DNA from 3 places in the Viridibacillus sp. FSL H8-0110 genome. Region 2 is predicted to be linked to each of the others. Evidence: riboswitches for the same ligand, from Rfam matches in the RefSeq annotation. Region 2 holds a riboswitch; each other region holds the start of a gene.
What was found. A riboswitch is a leader RNA that binds a small molecule or an ion and turns the genes downstream of it on or off. The one in region 2 is predicted to bind thiamine pyrophosphate.
Positions count from the first base shown of each region.

Region 1 (6,205 bases), 350 kb from region 2:
GTAGAGACACCTAGAATTTTATCTAGACCAATCTTTTCTCGGATTGCAATTGCGTTAGCGTCATCTTGGCCGACGTGCACACCATCTGCATCTAGAGCGATTGCTAAATTTACATCGTCATTGATAATGAAAGGTACATTATATTTTTTACACAGGGCTTTGCATGCTTTAGCAAAATTTATTTTATCTTCCCCGGTGAGCGCATTTTCTCCTTTTTCTCTGAATTGAAATAAGGTAATGCCACCACGAAGAGCTTCTTCTAAAACAACGATTGGATCGTGTTCTTCGACATTTTGACTCCCCATAATGAAATATAATTGAAGTTGTTCTCTATTCAATGATCATAACTTCCTTTCGGGCCTTTTCTGAAATTTCACGATAGGCCCAATGATTTGTAGGTCCATGGCCAGCACCCAATTGTAGTCCATTCTTTATAGCGGCTTGGATAAAATATTTCGCATCAATTACGGCATCCGAAGCAGTGAAACCTTGTGCCAAACGAGCTGCAATAGCTGCTGAGAATGTACAGCCTGTACCATGTGTATCTTTCGTGTCGATTCTTTCAGAACGCATAATGAATCGTTCGCCTTTTGCTGATAAAAATAAATCCTCTGCATAATCTTTTGTATCGCGGTGCCCACCTTTTAAGACAACGGCTTTAGCGCCCATTGTAATTAGCCGATTTGCAGCATTCTCTACATCACTATCTGAGTGAATCGTTAAACCTGTGAGTACTTCAGCTTCAGGAATATTAGGTGTAATAATGGTTGCAAGTGGTAGTAGCTCAGTTTTCATAGAGTGTACAGCTTCATTTAATAGAAGTGATGCACCACCTTTTGCAATCATGACTGGATCAATGATGAGCATTGGTAGATCATAACTTTTTAATGTTTCAGCTACTCCGTGGATGATTTCTGCTGAAAAAAGCATGCCTGTTTTAATAGCTCCTACTTGAAAGTCATCAAGGACAGCTTTTATTTGGCTGATAACATTGTTAACTGCTACGGCATAAACGTCGTGAACGCCTAGTGTATTTTGTGAAGTCACTGCTGTGATTGCAGATGTACCAAATGCACCAAGTTCTTGAAATGTTTTTAAATCTGCTTGGATACCAGCCCCACCACCACTATCAGAACCTGCAATTGTCATAGCAACACTTGTCATATTTGAATATCCTCTTTTTCTACGATTTTCATATTGTTACGTAAATTTTCTGAAGTAAGAGAATATAAACTGTTAATCATTTCAACTGCAAAAGTGCCTGGAGCAATGGCTGTTTTTGCAGCTCTTTCTCCAACTTGTTTGTAAAATGATAGAGCATTAGCTGTTGCTTGCAAATGATGGCCATCTGAAACAGCAAGAAATGCACCTGTCACCGCGCTAAGCAAGCACCCGGAGCCTGTAATTAGTGGCATTAAGTCATGCCCACCATCAATTTGAATTGTCGTTTGGCCATCGGTTACGGTATCCTCAAACCCAGTGACTGCAACAATACAGTTAAGCCGTTTAGCAACTTGTTTAGCAGTTAGTTGTACATCTATTTGACCTTCACCAGCATCAGCTCCCCTTGATTGCCATTCGATATTACCGAGTGTAGCAAGTTCACCTACATTACAGCGGATAGCCGTAACTTGAACTTCCTTTAAAATGGTTGTCACGGATTTCTTACGAAACACACTAGCACCTACGCCAACTGGGTCAAGAACAACAGGAATACCTTTTTTATTGGCACTTTTACCTGCCTCAATGATGGATAAAACAGTTCCTTGATCAAGTGTACCGATGTTAAGAACTGTACAGTCTGCAAGAGCAGCCATTTCAGCTACTTCCTCGATTCCCTCCGCCATCATAGGAGAAGCACCTAGTGCGAGGAGACCATTAGCTTGGAAATTGGAAACAACGATATTGGCAATATTATGGACTAGCGGTTTTTCGACACGTAACTTTTCAAGAAAAGGTTGTTGACCCATTATTTAGTCAGCTCCTTTTCGTAATGTCCAATTGTCCATTGTTGTTTCGTCCAAGCCATTTCCCAGAAATGCCATTCATAATAACTACTTTTACGGAAATGTTCTTTTAGTTGTTGAATACGTGCAGGGGGTAAGTCTTTGGCAAGGTCATTCATGCGATTAATTTGTTCTTCTACTAATTCTCCGAACCACTCAGAGCCATATGTTTGAATCCATTTATCATAAATAGGGTGATTAGGTTTTGAATCTTTTAGGCGTTCGCCAATTTCATAGTAAAGCCAGTAGCAAGGAAGTATTGCAGCGAGAGTATCAGCTAAATCACCATTGTTTGTAGCGCGATACATATGAGATACATATTCATATGCTGTCGGTGCGGGCTCAAATGCAGCAAGCTCTTCATCTGTAATTTCTAACATAGTAAAAAATTGCTCATGAAGTGACAATTCAGCAATACATGTTGATTCAGCATGTTTGGCAAAACGTTGTGTAGTATGTAAATCATTTGCCTTTACTGCTCCTAGTGCTTGCACCTTTGCAAAGTGGGTTAAATAATAAGCATCTTGTTGTACGTAATATTGGAAAATGTCGAGTGGTAAAGTACCTGCTGCTAATGATTTTACAAACGGATGTTGAAAGCTACCTTCCCATAAATCATTACACTCTTGTCTTACTTCTTCACAAAATGTCATCTTTATGCACCCCAAATTCATTTGTTTTTGAAAACAAAAAGCCGCCCCTGATCTGTGTCAGTAGGCGGCGAGCAATCATTTTCAATAAAACAAAATAGACTGATAGCGCCACTTCCCTCCGCTGGTATGAGCCAGATCAGGTTCCAAGGGTCCGCAACACTCTGCGTCTCAGCCAATTATATGACTCCCCTAGTGGTTAAAAAGCTATTTAGTTTTCAACATCAATATAACATAAATAATGGAATTAGCAAGGTGTAATTAAGCAAAGTAAATAGATTGTAATAAATGGCATTAAGCCATAGATATGAGCTGATTTCTATGTTAAGATACAAATTATCTGAATTTTATAGTGGGAAGCAAGGTGTTTAGATGGGCACAACGGCAACAGTGAAAGGGCCTGAAGTGAAATTAAATTTATTTCATTTAACTTGGCCGATTTTTTTAGAAGTATTTTTATTTATGTTGATGGGGCTTGCTGATACATTTATGCTGAGCGCATTGTCTGATGATGCAGTATCAGGAGTAGGAGCAGCCAATCAATATATTCATATAGCAATTTTAGTTTTAGAAGTAATAGGAAACGGGGCATCGATTGTTGTTGCTCAATATTTAGGGTCTAAGCGTTATTTGGAAGCAGCCAAAATTTCAGCACTAGCCGTTTCCTTGAATTTAGTTATTGGTTTAATAATGAGCGTCGCTTTCGTGATTTTCTCGAAAAATATTATGATTGCAATGAATTTACAAGGTGATGTACTTGAGTATGCTAGTAAATATTTATTCATTGTTGGGGGAGCTATTTTCCTACAAGCAATCATCAACTCGTTAGCAGCGATCATTCGTGTGCATGGTTGGACGAAACAGACTATGTATGTATCACTTGGAATGAATATTTTTCATGTAATAGGGAACTATGTTTTGATCTTCGGTAAATTTGGCTTCCCTGAACTAGGGGTGCAAGGTGCGGCAATTTCATCAGTCGTCAGTCGTGTTTTGGCTCTACTAGTATTCTTCTGGCTATTGTACCAAGCACTAGAGGTACGTATTAAATTTCAATACTACGTGTCATTATCAAAAGAATATATTGGTAAGATTTTGCAAATTGGACTTCCATCTGCATTTGAGCAAGTGATGTACCAAGGTTGTCAAATTGTCTTTTTATACTACGTGACGTATTTAGGTGCAGAATCACTAGCAGCTCGGCAATACGCTTATAATATTTCAATGTTCACCTATTTATTTGCCATAGCGATTGGAACAGGAACTGCGATTATGGTTGGCCGATACGTTGGTGCCAATGAAAAGGATGTAGCGTATAAACAATTGTGGGTTAGTCTGAAATGGGCGATTATATTTACTTTAGTGATGGTCACAGTGGTGGTTATTTTCCGCTATCCGCTAATGCGTCTCTTTACTGATAATCCAGAAGTTATAAAAATTGGTGCGGCAGTGTTAGTGTGTAGTATTTTATTAGAAACAGGACGTACATTTAATATTACGATTATCAATTCATTGCGTGCTTCAGGTGATGCTAAATATCCATTAGTCATCGGATTTTTCTCAATGGTTTGCATGAGCTTACCACTTGGTTATTTACTTGTATTCCAATTAGATATGGGTTTAATAGGTGTATGGTTGGCAATTGCAGCGGATGAATGGTTCCGAGCTATTCTCGTTTTCTTTAGATGGAAAAGTCGTCGCTGGGAAAGATATGCTCTCGTTGCGCCTGATAAAACGAAATAATGGCATTAGATGTGATTTTTTTAGCGATAAATTAGTAGTCACAGAAATAGGTAGCGTTATAACACATGCTAGTGTAAAGGATTCTAAACAATAAACTATTGCTATTATCGTGTTTGGTGAACTCACGTTTGAAGCGTTATTTTAAACTTAATAGATAGAGTAAATCGCTGATGACTGGGAGTTATCAGCGTTTTTTTATTGTAGGAGGTTATTCATTGTTATAAAGAATTACTGTTATCTAGATATTTACCTATGATAATTTGGAGAACAATCGACATGATCAAGCCTATGTACGCCCCTTCTAATTTTATCCTTAGCCAAGCAACACTTTGTTTTGTATACTTGGTAAAGAAGATTAATGAACGAGGTGTTTGGCATGGCATTGCCGAGAAAAGTAGCGAGTGCTAATTATATGAGTGAGAATCGAGCCCTGTTCGCTTGTCCAGTTTGTGGGGATGAGATGACGGTGACCGAGGATTGTAGTGTTGCTTGTGATAATCGACATTCTTTTGATATTGCAAAGCAAGGCTATGTAAATTTCATGACGCATGCTGCGACTTCAATGTATGGCAAAGGTTTATTTGAAGCGCGTAAGCTGGTTATTGAAAGTGGATTATATGCACCGATGCATACAGCTATTTGTGATTTACTAAAGCAGATGAATACTAATGTTGCTGTACTCGATACGGGTTGCGGGGAAGGGTCACATTTAGCAAGTATTAAAAATAAATTCCAAGAGCAATCTGATACCACTTTTGTTGGAGTAGGTATTGATATCGCAAAAGAAGGAATTATTGCAGCAGGGCGGCATTATACTGACATGATTTGGTGTGTCGGTGACCTAGCAAAAAGTCCATATCAACAAGAAAGCTTTAATGCGATATTGAATATTTTATCACCTGCCAATTACACGGAGTTTAAGCGACTTTTGAAGCCGAATGGGTTGGTTATTAAAGTCGTACCACAAAGTGGATATTTACAGGAATTACGTGCTTTATTCTTTGCGGAATCTGAAAAGGAATCTTATTCAAATGAGCTTATTGTCGAACGGTTCAAGGAGAATTTTCTTGAGGTTGAAGTAAAGCGTATTACACAAACAATAGAAATAAATAAAGAATTGGTGCCATTATTAATGCATATGACACCAATGGGGTGGCATCAAAAAAGTGATGTAGCTGCTACAAACTTAACCGAAATTACGATTGATTTAGACATATTAATTGGGAAAATGTAAAATCGTCCTCCGCTGTTTTTTAGCGGGGGATATTTTATTTAGAAACTTTTTCCTTATATAAGACGTAATAGTAAAGAAGGAGTGGTTGGATGTATTTAAAGATTGAAGCGCCACAGCGATGTATTTCTAGAGAAGCTGTAAAGGTTTGGCGTATGACTGAAACATTAACAAATGCAGGAATTATTGCTGTACTTGGAGTCCTCTACTATTTACATATTCACTTTGAGTGGAAAGAATGGATTGGTTGGATTGTCTTAGGTTTGATAGTATTAACTGTCTTTACTGCAATTTGGGAAATCTTGTTTAAACCAACTTTTATGCAAAAGTATTGGCGTTATGATGTAAATGAGGAATTTATTCAATTAAAGTACGGGGCTTTTAAAGAAGTTAATGAATTAGTTCCAATGACAAAGGTACAGTCTGTAGAGTTAATTCAAGGGCCATTAATGCGCAAATACGATTTGTTTTCAATTCAGATTGGTACTATGGGAACAGAACATGTAATCCCTGCCATTTCTGAGAAAGAGGCATTTGAATTGCGTGATCAAATTGCGCATTATGCAAAAATTAAG
Region 1 is NZ_JBBOPJ010000001.1:212,069-218,273, forward strand. Features, by position in the region: gene thiE (thiamine phosphate synthase) at 1-338, opposite strand, end outside; gene thiD (bifunctional hydroxymethylpyrimidine kinase/phosphomethylpyrimidine kinase) at 331-1,164, opposite strand; gene thiM (hydroxyethylthiazole kinase) at 1,161-1,970, opposite strand; gene tenA (thiaminase II) at 1,970-2,659, opposite strand; TPP riboswitch at 2,756-2,860, opposite strand; gene MHH98_RS01160 (MATE family efflux transporter) at 3,029-4,399, shown strand; gene MHH98_RS01165 (putative RNA methyltransferase) at 4,776-5,633, shown strand; gene MHH98_RS01170 (PH domain-containing protein) at 5,723-6,205, shown strand, end outside.
Region 1: linked by a shared signal. The riboswitch ahead of tenA (thiaminase II) and the one ahead of thiT (energy-coupled thiamine transporter ThiT) in region 2 are both predicted to bind thiamine pyrophosphate.

Region 2 (6,205 bases):
AGTACACGAACACCTTGGATGATATTCCAAATGATTACTGCTACAGATATTAGAATTTCTAAAATGATAAACGAGATAATTAAAATTGGCCCTGTACTTATAAAATTATCAGAACCACTGCCATAAAATCCAAACACGACAAAGAAAATAATGAAACCGATAATGGATGGGATAATGAGTAAAAGATGTGATATGAATGCTCGTTTCGCATGGTTTTTTACATTCGAATCAGCACTGACAAAATAAACAATCACTGGCAAAATAAATCCGGCAAAAAATATACTAAAGTAACACAATGCAGACAATACTCGATTGTTATCCAGCCCAAGCACCTCCAGTCATATTATTATCTACGCTACAAAGCCCAAAAAGATTCAACTCAATGCATGTACTTTTATTATATCTGCGTAACGGTATACAGATGAAATACTGACATATTCAGTGGGACCATGCCAATCTGCTCCAGTCGGTCCGAATTCGATGGCTCCTACACCATCTGCAGCATAAAATCGAGTATCAGCAGATCCATGTTGTCCAAATAGCATGTCCTGTTTGTCGCAAACTGTTGTCATTGTTTTTATTAATGATAAAACAAATGGATCATCAGCATCTGTTTTAACTGCAGGAGCAATACTGTGAATAATTATTTCAGCTGATATTTTTTCATCATCGAGAATTTTTTGAATTTCATTTAGAATATCTTCTGCTGATTGTCCTCGGACGTATCGAATATAATAGCGTACATTGCACTGATCTGGGACGACATTAAAACGTTCACCTGCTTGTATTGTTGCCAAATTAATTGATGGAGAATCATAAAATACATTACGAGCATTTGTTATTGGTGATTCTAACAGTTTGAGTGGAATTGCAGGGCTTGTAAAACGGCATTTAACCCCTCCCAAGGAAGACTACCATGTGATGCTTTACCTTTAAATTGAAGTTCGAATTGAAGAATGCCTTTTGCTTGTAAACCAATCTGCATTTGTGTAGGTACACCACAAATTGGCCATTGTAGCCATTACGAGCAAGCGTACCAGAGGTATTTTCACCGCCAATTTCTTCGTCTGTCACCAGATGAAGTTGAAGGCGTCTAGGCAGCTTGTCAGCTGATTAGATAACTCTACAAAGCTGAACATCATCGCCGCAACTCCGGCTTTCATTTCAGCAGCTCCACGTCCGTATAAAAGATCACCATCTACAAAGGGGGTATATTGTTCAATTGCTGCTGGGACGACATCAACATGGCCGTTCCAGATAAGACAATCTGCACCTTGTCCAATTTCAGCTGTTAAAATATCAAATCCATTATTTTGATGTAGGTTAACATCTATACCTTGTTTCTCAAGCCAATTAGCACAAAATTGTAATGCTTCATTTGCGCCAGTAGGAGTATCACTTTTATATATGATTAGCTTTTTAAGTAAACTAATCATCTAATTGTAATCACTTCAATTAAATTCCATTTTGTTTATTATATACGTTTTGAAAGAAATCTCTCATTCATTTCAGAGTAATCTATTGAAATAAAAGAATTGTTTGAGTACAATAGGGGTGTTCTACAATTACAATTAAATGATGTATTTACCACAAGGGGAGCCGAAATGGTCGGCTGAGAGTGAACCCAAAGTTCTAACCCTTTGAACCTGTAAGTTAATGCTTGCGTAGGAATGTGGATAGAAACCGACATATAACCGATGTCAGGACCTGTCCTGATGTCGTTTTTTTGTTGCCAAAAGTTTTACTATCTAGAGCCCATTTACAAATGGGATACGTTTAGGTCTTGTGTGTTCTACATCAGAACTACGGGAGGATATTTATTTTGAACAAAAAGAGATTGTTGTTTTTAATCGAGATTGCAATTTTTTCTGCAATCGGCTTAATTTTGGATCAGTTATCATTTAAGCTATGGGCTCAAGGTGGTTCTATTAGTCTTGTTATGGTACCAATTGTATTAATGGCATTCCGATGGGGTGTATCGGGTGGTTTAATTACCGGGTTTTTAATTGGTTTATTGCAAGTGGCGATGGGTGCTTCAATTTTCACACCTGTTCAGGGATTTATCGATTACTTTATAGCATTTACTGTAGTCGGTCTAGCTGGTGTTGTGAGACATCTAGTTTTTGCAGCGAGTAAGCAATTAAACAAAAAAGCAATGACTTTGTATATTGTGCTCGGTACAACTCTAGGTGGTTTATTGAGGTATATTGCTCATACTACAGCAGGGATTGTCTTCTTTAGCGAATATGCAGGTGACCAAAATGTTTATTTGTATTCTATAATTTATAATGGTACGTATATGTTGCCAGCTACTATACTAACAGCGGTTGTAGCTGTACTTTTATTTACTTCAGCACCGCGATTATTACAACAAAAAAATTAAAAAAAAAGAGGATTCCTTATAGATGGAGTCCTCTTTTAGTACTTTCAGTTATGTAATTTCATATGTTAAACATAAGAACTAAATAAAATTATTCTAAATATATAGACATTTGAAATAGCTATATACGCGATTTTCATGTTCTTCATTTTGCGAAAAAAGTGTTATAGTAGAGAGTAGACATATGAGAAGAAGGGATCGTATAAAATGATAGCTATAACTCAAGAGGATATTGCAGGATTGAAAAAAGCTGGACGTGTGATGGCCCAAATCCGTGAAGCGATGAAGGCAGCAACAAAACCAGGAATTACAACTAAAGAATTAGATGAAATTGGTGGCCGTTTATTTGAAGAAAATGGAGCCGTTTCAGGACCTAAAAGTGAATATGATTTTCCAGGATATACATGCATAAGTGTGAACGAACAAGTTGCACACGGCATTCCAGGGAACCTTACTCTAAAAGAGGGAGACCTTATTAATATTGACGTTTCAGGTCATGTTAATGGCTATTTTGCAGATACTGGCGTGTCATTTGTTGTAGGTGAAGGATCTTACCCAGAAATCGATAAACTTTGTCAAGTTGCAGAAAGCGCATTTGATCGTGCGATGACGAAAGTAAAACCAGGTGCACGTTTAAACCAAATTGGTAAAGCGGTCGAACGTGAAGCGAAGGCAAACGGTTTAGCAGTTATTATGAACTTAACAGGTCATGGCATTGGCCGTTCACTTCATGAAGATCCACAACATGTATTAAATTATTTTGATGCATGGGATCGCACCATTTTAAAAGAAGGTATGGTTTTAGCTGTTGAACCGTTCATCTCTCAAAAAGCAGAACATATCGTTGAAGCAGGTGATGGTTGGACATTTATAACGCCTGACAAATCACTAGTTGCTCAATATGAACATACAATCATCGTAACAGATGGTGAACCTATTATTACAACTAAATTAGACTAAAATAATGAAAAAGCCTCCCTTGAATTTTCTTCAAGGGAGGCTTTTTGTTTTCTACAGTTATTTAGAAGGCTTTTGTTTTTTTATAAATAAGATTCCTGCCAATAAGACGCCACTTAAAAAAAGTGCTGCGGTCGTTACTAGTAATTCCTCAAAGCCATTTTTTATCGCAATCCCTATATAAGCCCAAATGAAGACGATAGGAAAATAAATATCATAATGGTGGAAACGAATATGAAGTGCAATAGCGGTACCTAGAGTAAGCATAATAACAGCCCACAAAGGATTACTTAAACCTAAGCCATTCCAATGATTAGACGTTAAAACGAAAGAGATATTTGTTATTGTTGCTACGCAAATCCAAGCAAAGTAAATGGAAATGGGTATGCGCTTTGACCATGTTTGTTCATCATTACTATATGAGAAATATAGAAGTGCTAAACAAGATAATAATAGTAGCATTACAACAACAGTAAGTTGGAAGTAATTATAATGCCACAGGAAAATCCACAAAACATTAAGTAGTGAACTGGCTGTAAATAACAATGTTTGTTGAATAGAAATCGTGTTCTTTATCTGATGATTGAACCAATGTTTATAAATCCAGTAAGCTAAAGTTATGTATATAAAGCCCCAAATAGTAAAAACATATCGTGCTGGAGTGAAAAGAACCGTATAACTGTCGGAGATTTCGCCAGTAGTTTGACCATTTAGTGGAAGAATATTAGCAGCTAAGTTTACGGTTACCATTGCAATATAAGCGATGGTAATAATAATCAATCTCCCCAATAAAATCTCCTCCTTCATGTTGGGAATAGTATAAAAATCTGAATGTTGTTGCACTCTGAAGTAGAAAAGAATCTCGATAAAATTGCGTATATATACAAACAATATCTTCCGATTTTAATGTATATGTATAAAGTATACATTCGATTAGTTAGAACAACAAATATCATTTCAGTACAATTTGCTGTAAAATAATAGTATAAAAGTAAAAGGAGTGGTTAAAGTGAGTAAACGCATTGAAGATATAAAATTAGACAAACATCTAAACGATAAACCTTCCTACAAAAAGGAACTAAAAAAATTACAATTTGAACTATTAAATATTCAACAGTTCTTGTTCAATCATAATATAGGGCTTGTGTTAGCCTTTGAAGGGATGGACGCAGCTGGTAAAGGTGGAGCGATTAAACGTTTAACACAACGACTGGATCCTCGTGGATATATCGTACATCCAATTGCCGCACCGCAACCCTTCGAACTAAAATATAACTATCTACATCGCTTTTGGACGCGCCTACCTTACAAAGGGCAAATCGGCATTTTCGATCGTTCATGGTATGGACGAGTACTAGTAGAACGTATTGAAGGCTTTGCTAAACAAGAAGAATGGCAACGTGCCTACGAAGAAATTAACCGATTTGAAAAACTACTTACAGATGATAACTATATCGTAGCGAAATTCTGGATTCAAGTGTCAAATGAAGAACAATTAAATCGATTTAAAGAACGACAAGAAGATCCCTATAAAAAATGGAAGCTTACAGATGAAGATTGGCGCAATCGTGACAAGTGGCCACTTTATGTTGAAGCAGCAAATGATATGTTCAAGAAGACCGATAAACCTCATGCACCATGGATTTTAATATCAGGTGATGATAAAAATTACGCACGAATTCAAGTGTTAAAAGAAATAATCGCACATGTTACAAGAGAATGTGAACTTAGAGGATTAAAAATTACTGATCCCTCGGAAACTATTAGCGAAGAAGTCTAACTATTTCGTGTCCAGAAGTATTATACTGAATATGTAAGATAATTTAGTAATGGAGGTCGGAATATGACAAACAAAAAATTCCCAGAAGTATGGGATTTAGAGTCCGTATTTACAGGAGGTAGCAATTCAGAAGAATTAAGAATCCAATTAGACAGAATCCAAGTTGAATTAGAAGAACTTCAAAATGCAGTTTCAAGTATTGTGGCAGAAGATGCAAAATCCATTTTAAATGTTCTAGAACTAATGAAAGAAGTATATATTAATATGGGGCAAGCAGGTTCATTTGTATCTTGTTTACAAGCGCAAGATATGACTGATAAAAAAGCATCTTTACTACGTGGTGAAATTTCATCATTAGCTGCGAATTTTGCACCGATTAAATTGCAATTTCAACAAGTATTAAGTGGCATAGAAGAAGAAAAGTGGACAGATTTACTAACTACTGAGGAGTTATCACAATTCAATTTCACTTTAAATGAATGGCGAGATGAAACTAAATTAAAACTTTCTGAGCAGGAAGAGAATATTATTTCTGCATTAAAAGTAGATGGTTATAATGCTTGGGGAGAAATGTATGATCTATTGATTAGCGATATTAAAATTCCTTTTACAATTGATGGTGGGGAAAAAGAGCTTTCGGTAGGCCAAGCGAATAACTTAAGTTCACATCCAGATGCTACAGTGCGTCAAGCTGCTTATGAAGCGCTTGAAAAAACATGGACTGAAAAAGAGGAATTCTTTGCAAAAACGTTGAATCATATAGCAGGGTTCCGATTAGCTACATACAAAAAAAGAGGTTGGGATTCGGTATTACAAGAGCCACTTCAAACTAACCGTATGCAACCTGAAACGATTGATGCAATGTGGGGTGCAATTACAGATCATAAAGCACCTTTCGTTGAATATTTAAAGCGTAAGGCAGAGCTGTTAAATACAAGTACAATGGATTGGTTTAACTTAGATGCCCCAATTACTGCATCAACTGAGACGATTTCTTATCAAGAAGGCGCAGCATTTGTCATTAAAAATTTCGGACGTTTCGGCAAGAAGCTAGAAACCTTCGCTACAAATGCAATTGAAAACGGATG
Region 2 is NZ_JBBOPJ010000001.1:560,853-567,057, forward strand. Features, by position in the region: gene MHH98_RS02735 (hypothetical protein) at 1-254, opposite strand, end outside; gene MHH98_RS02740 (M20/M25/M40 family metallo-hydrolase) at 375-905, opposite strand; gene MHH98_RS02745 (peptidase dimerization domain-containing protein) at 851-985, opposite strand; gene MHH98_RS02750 (M20/M25/M40 family metallo-hydrolase) at 1,071-1,436, opposite strand; TPP riboswitch at 1,583-1,688, shown strand; gene thiT (energy-coupled thiamine transporter ThiT) at 1,823-2,383, shown strand; gene map (type I methionyl aminopeptidase) at 2,588-3,340, shown strand; gene MHH98_RS02765 (tryptophan-rich sensory protein) at 3,398-4,126, opposite strand; gene MHH98_RS02770 (polyphosphate kinase 2 family protein) at 4,347-5,117, shown strand; gene MHH98_RS02775 (M3 family oligoendopeptidase) at 5,181-6,205, shown strand, end outside.

Region 3 (6,205 bases), 3.2 Mb from region 2:
GCTTGATGGGATTAAGCCAACTATTAATTAGCCAGGCAGATTCAAATACATTACTTTATATTGCAATGGCTTGTTATGGCTTTGGGTTTGCCTTCTTATTCCCTTCATTAAATTCGTTACTGATTGATTCGACAACAGTTGAAGTTCGAGGCAAGGCTTATGGTTACTTCTATGCGTTCTTCTCATTAGGAGTAGTTGCGGGATCTTCCCTTTTAGGTTGGTTGTCACTTGGAATCACAGGCGGCTTTATTTTTACAGGAATCCTATTACTGTGCTTTGCTGGTGTTACATTATTAGATCGGAAAACTGCTTTAGCTTGAGATTCAGCCAGAGATTTAAATATCTCTGGCTTTTTTTGTGGAAATTATTGCTGAATTTCTTATTAATCTCAATATCAAAAAACTCCCCTTTGCCCAAAGACAAAGAGGAGTTTATTTTGATTAAGTCAAACTTTTAGAAATGGACTTGAATACTTCAACCGGTAAAATTTCTGTGTATTTTCATATAGCTTAGTAGAAACTTCTTCAAATGACAGCTGTTTAATCGAAGCAAGCTTCTCAATAGATGCTCTTATCATGATTGGGTGTGTCATCTTACCAGAGAAAGTCCCTTCAAACGGCCAGGGTCCATCTGTTTCAACCATCATTTGCTCTAATGGATAATGCTTTACGAGCTGCTGAATTTCCTTTTCATACAATACATCAGGTGTTATGGAGATAAAATATCCATTTTTAATCATCCGTTTGACTACTTGTGTATCCCCTTTAAACCAATGAAAATGTGCAGCAGTTACATTATATTTTTCTAATAAACCACAAACTATGTGCGCATCTTCATATACAGCATGCAAAATAATCGGCTTATCCATTTCTGCTGCAAGTGCTATGAACTTTTCTAGTAAGTCGATATATGGTTGATATAGGAGTTCTTTTTCTTGCTTTAAATAATAAGGAAGCCCTACTTCACCAATTGCAACCATTTCATCGTGATGCGCTCTTATCCATTCAAATAATTGAGCTTGCTCACTTTCTCCCAACATTACTTGTTCAGGGTGAAAGCCAAATGCAGGTAGAATGCGCTTATCATTTCGAGCTAATTTTAAATTGACCTTACTTGATGATAAGTCAGTAGATACTGCTATTAGGTGTGTCACATTAAATTGAGCCATTTCTTTTAAAATTATCTTTCGTTGTTCTTCATTGTATTGATCAAAATGGATATGAGCATCGATTATCAGCTTCACTCACCTACCTCAATTTCATCCTTCAACATATTAAAAAGTTTCTGTTTGAGTTGGAAGAATTCATTTGTATTTAAGAGACTTTCCTCTCTCGGTCTTGCAAAGGGAACTTTTATCTCTTCTTTTATAGTGGCTGGGCGCTTCGTTAGTATATAAATTCTATCTGCTAAAAAGATTGCCTCTTCAATGCTATGCGTGACGAATAGCACTGACTTTCGATTTTCTTCCCATACTGATAGAAGCCATTTTTGCATTTCAATTCTAGTAAATTCATCTAACGCTGAAAATGGCTCATCTAGGCATAATAAATTTTGTTTACTGAGTAACGCTCTTATAAAAGCTACGCGTTGCTTCATACCACCTGATAATTCAATTGGGTAGGATTTCTTAAATTCTCGTAACCCTACTTTTTCTAGCCATTCACTAGCTTCTTCATAATTTGGTTTACCTGATAATTCTTGCATCAGTACGACATTTTCAATGACGGTTCTCCATGGGAAAAGAGATGGTTGCTGAGGCATATAGCCGATTAAGCCTTTTTGTCCATGAATGATTTTGTCATTCAAAGAAATAGTTCCTTCATCTGGCGTAGCCATTCCACCTATTAAATTGAAAATGGTGCTCTTCCCACTCCCTGAAGGCCCCAGTAATGCAACAAATTCTCCTTCTTCTACATGTATAGAAATATCATGCAAAACCTGTGTTGTACCAAAAGACTTTTCGATATGATCCATTTTAAGTAACATTGTATTCACCTCTCCAGTTTGCCTTTAATTACTAATCTTTCAACCACACGTAGCAAACCAAATACGATGACACTTAATAGCATGATGGTGAAAATAGCTACAAACACACGATCTGTACGGAACGAGGATTGAGATAATGTCATGTATACGCCAATCCCTTTTTTTGCACCTAGCCATTCCGAAATGACTGCCCCCATGACACTATAAGTCGCAGAGATTTTCAATCCCGAAAATAAGGATGGAAGTGAATGTGGCAATTCTAGTTTCCAAAATAATTGGCTTTTCGATGCTCCCGCCATTTCCATATAGTACTTGAGCTCAGGAGCGGTATTTTTAAAGCCATCTAATGCAGCTACAACGATTGGGAAAAAGCAGACTAAACTTATAATGATTAGTTTTGGTAATAATCCAAAGCCAAACCAAATAATTAACAGCGGTGCTAAAACAATGATTGGAATATTTTGCGATAGAATTAGTAACGGATAAACAAGTTTCTGAACTTTCGGCATCATATGTAGGGAGACCGCTATGATAAACCCAACTAAGCTTCCAATTGTAAGTCCTAATATTGCTAACTGAGTTGTTGATAAAATATCGGTTGAAAAAGTAGGAATTGCTTTAATCGCTTCTGAAAAAATAGCTGTAGGTGCAGGTAATAACCAACCCGGTACTTCTTTTAATTGAACAATCAATTCCCAACTACATAAAATGAAAAGGAGCAAAAAAATCGCTCCTCCTTTTTCACGTATCCATTTCATTATCTGTATTTCTCCGTTAATGTACCTAGTTCGATACCAGATGGTTGGTAAAGCATTTTCACTTGAGTGATGACGTTAACGCTACCTAGTTCAATCATCTTTTCATTCATCACACGAATGATGTCTAGCAGTTCAGAAAGTTCACCTTCCATTGTTGTTTCAAGCGGATGCACTTCATAGTTCACACCAGCATCGTCGATAATTTTGATAGCTGCATCTACAAAAGGAATAACATCCTCGTATGTTTTTGTTTTTGGAATGATTTGTACACTGATTAATGAATTAGCCATTTATTTCTCCTCCTTATTGTGGTAAAAATTCGTTTGTGAACGCATTTTCAGGTTCGAATTTACCTTCTAATACGTTATTTTCACTCATCCAATTTGCATAGTTTTCCCAAACTTCAAGTTTCTGCTCTCCCCATTGTCTTGCATCATCTTGATATTTGTCAGCTAGCCATTGTTGGCTTTTCTTAACTAACTCTGCATCTAATTCTGGGGCAGCTTTTAGTAAAATATCTGCAGCAGTTTCTGGATCTTTTATAGCGAATTCATATCCTTGTGAAGTTGCTTTAGTAAATGCCTTCACTGTATCTGGATTACTTTGGATCATTTTTTCGTTAGTTGTAAGAACTGGAGTATAGTAATCTAGTTTGTCACTATAGTCTGTTAAATAGAGCATATTTATTTTTTCTCCACGCAGTTCCGCTTCGACACCTGTCCATGCATAGTAAATCCATGCAAAATCTACATCTTTTTTGACCATTGTAAAGAAGTCTGCATCTCCAGCGTTGATAATGTCTAGCTTCTTACTATCTGCATTCTCGATTTTCATAAGAGAATCAAGTACAGCTTTTTCGATTGGAGAACCCCAACCACCATAAGTCTTACCTTCGAAATCTTTTGGTGATTTAATATTTTTATCTATTGGGGAAGCAAAGCCCGATGTATTGTGTTGAATAATAGCTGCAATTGAGACTAGTGGAACTCCTTGGACTCTTGCTTGCGTAATCGATTCTTGCGCTGTAATACCGAATTCGGCTTTTCCTGAAGCGACTAGTTGATCTGCTCCTGTTTCACCTGGTTGAATGATTTCTACATCCAAGCCTTGATCTTTAAAAAAACCTTTTTCTTTTGCTACATACAAACCAGAATGATTTGTATTTGGTGTCCAATCTAAAACGACAGTTACTTTTGTTAATTCGTTTTTTGAGTCGTTGTCACTTCCTTTTGACTCATTTGATTGGCAACCTACTAAAGCGAATAATGCTACAAGGAGCAGCATACATTTTTTCATTTCCCTTGCCTCCATCTATATTATTTTGACAAGTTCCATGCAAAAAGAAAAACGCCCGGAACTATTCCGGACGTTAACATACACTCTAAAATTCAATGATACTCGAGATTTTAGCTGATGTTCCCTCCGCTGGTGTTAACCAGATCAGGTTCTAAGGGTCAGCATCTATCGGATACATTCTCAGCTGGCAACACCAGCCCCCCCACATTCTTGCACATATGAACTTTTCTCATCTATTATATCAAAAAAACAAAAGATTCCAATATTTATTTGGAAACGATTGTTTTTGGGTTTTGGAATTTGGTGGTTTCTCTTGGGATTGTTGTGTGTAGTTGGTGGTTTGTTGCTCTGTCTTGGGCGTTTATTGCGCTAACTCTGATGTTTGTTGCACTAACTCTGGTGTTTGTTGCGCTAACTCCAGTGTTTGTTATTTAGCAGAATATTCACGTCCTAAGTACTCTCTAATTGCTAACTACAATTTTATTAATAGATTATTTCGTTGGCAAATCTGCACCGAAAATCGAAACAGTTTGGCGATCTGGAACGAATCCATGTCCATTCCATTTTAATATTGTTTCTACATAACCCAAACCATCTGCATGGTATCTACCTGCGATTTTTTGGTACGCCAAAAATTCATAGTTGCCGTCCCTTGCGTAATCTATAGGATAGAATCCGCTAATTGGATCGACCCACCCTTGTATCGGTTCTTTAAGTGTACCGTCTGTATTATAAATTTCAGATAAGTATACTTTTCCTTTATATGTTAGATCTAAGATATATTTTTTCGCTGGATAGGAGCTAGTTACACTTGCTTTGTAATTATCGAGATAATTAACTTCATATTTTGAAAGTTCATTGTATGCTTCTGAGTCAAATACTTGGCGCATTTCCCCATTCACATATGTAAATATATATGCGAATATAATGCCGCCACTACCCCCTGAATCAATGACAACTAAAATGTCATCTACATGATTTCCTGTGTAATCCCCAAGCGATATAGTGGGGTTATAACCTGCATTTTCTTTTAACGGGATTTGTTCATAAAAATTCGTTCTTTCATTAAAAACAACTAAAGTAATGTTCTTTAAATACGGACTTCCTTCGGTTTTCTCACCAGTTAGAAGAATTGTATCAATTAAGCCATCTCCTGTGACATCACCTCTTTTTTTAACGATGACGGTTTGAGCGACCACTTGATGTTGCTTCAACTGATTTAAAATTTGTCTTCTTTTTTCTAGTAGGGTTTCTTTAGATGGATATGGTGAATTAAATGACAACGTTTTATCAATTGATGTAAGTGCCTGATCTAAATCTCCCGACTTCATCTGAGCATCTGATAAATAGTACCAATAAAAGGGATAATCATTATTCTTTAATAGATTCTTATAGTATGCTTCTACTTTTTTGAAATAATATGGGTAAACATCTTTTGCCTTTACAAATCCCTTACCATTAAAACGATAGACAGCTATTTTATAGGCCTCACCCGTATCATGAACCCAGAGAGCTAGCTCATATTTACCATCCGAACCTTCCGTACTTGGCATATCCTCTACTTGCAATTTACTATAGACCATATTATTAGTTGGTATATGGACAATACCTTTATTTGTCCATTGCAGTAGGTCTAACTTCGACCAAATACTACCTATTTGCCAACCCACAATTAAAGTATTAATACTATTATTTACTAATGGCACTGCTATTAAATTCGTTATTCCATATCCGCTTCCTTTAATGTCTGCTATCGGAACCCATTCATTATGTTGTTTCTTTAATATCTTAATATAATTTCGACCTTGATAATTGTAGGCTCCGATTAATTCTTCAATATGATCTCCATCTATATCTGCTAGCAGTATCGCCGGCTTTTTTTCAGGTTGATGCAATTCTAAAATGGTTGCCGTTGAAGGTAAAAACCTCATCAGTATATCTGCATATTCTTTCAATATCTCCCCACCTTTCAATCAATTATATGCATGCTTCTTTTAGATAATTTGCATCTTTATTGCACTTCTAAAGCGTTTTCACCTCTGAGGCATAATAATATCCCCTGACTCAATTGAATCAGGGGATGCTATATAGTCGTATTAATATATGTGAAATCTATGTGTGCATGACTATCCTCGTTCTATTTTTATTACCAGCGGTTTCCGCGT
Region 3 is NZ_JBBOPJ010000001.1:3,749,533-3,755,737, forward strand. Features, by position in the region: gene MHH98_RS18740 (MFS transporter) at 1-320, shown strand, start outside; gene MHH98_RS18745 (TatD family hydrolase) at 446-1,237, opposite strand; gene MHH98_RS18750 (ABC transporter ATP-binding protein) at 1,240-1,986, opposite strand; gene MHH98_RS18755 (ABC transporter permease) at 1,992-2,744, opposite strand; gene MHH98_RS18760 (thiamine-binding protein) at 2,744-3,034, opposite strand; gene MHH98_RS18765 (ABC transporter substrate-binding protein) at 3,048-4,040, opposite strand; TPP riboswitch at 4,145-4,254, opposite strand; gene MHH98_RS18770 (hypothetical protein) at 4,532-5,995, opposite strand; gene MHH98_RS18775 (hypothetical protein) at 6,159-6,205, shown strand, end outside.
Region 3: linked by a shared signal. The riboswitch ahead of MHH98_RS18765 (ABC transporter substrate-binding protein) and the one ahead of thiT (energy-coupled thiamine transporter ThiT) in region 2 are both predicted to bind thiamine pyrophosphate.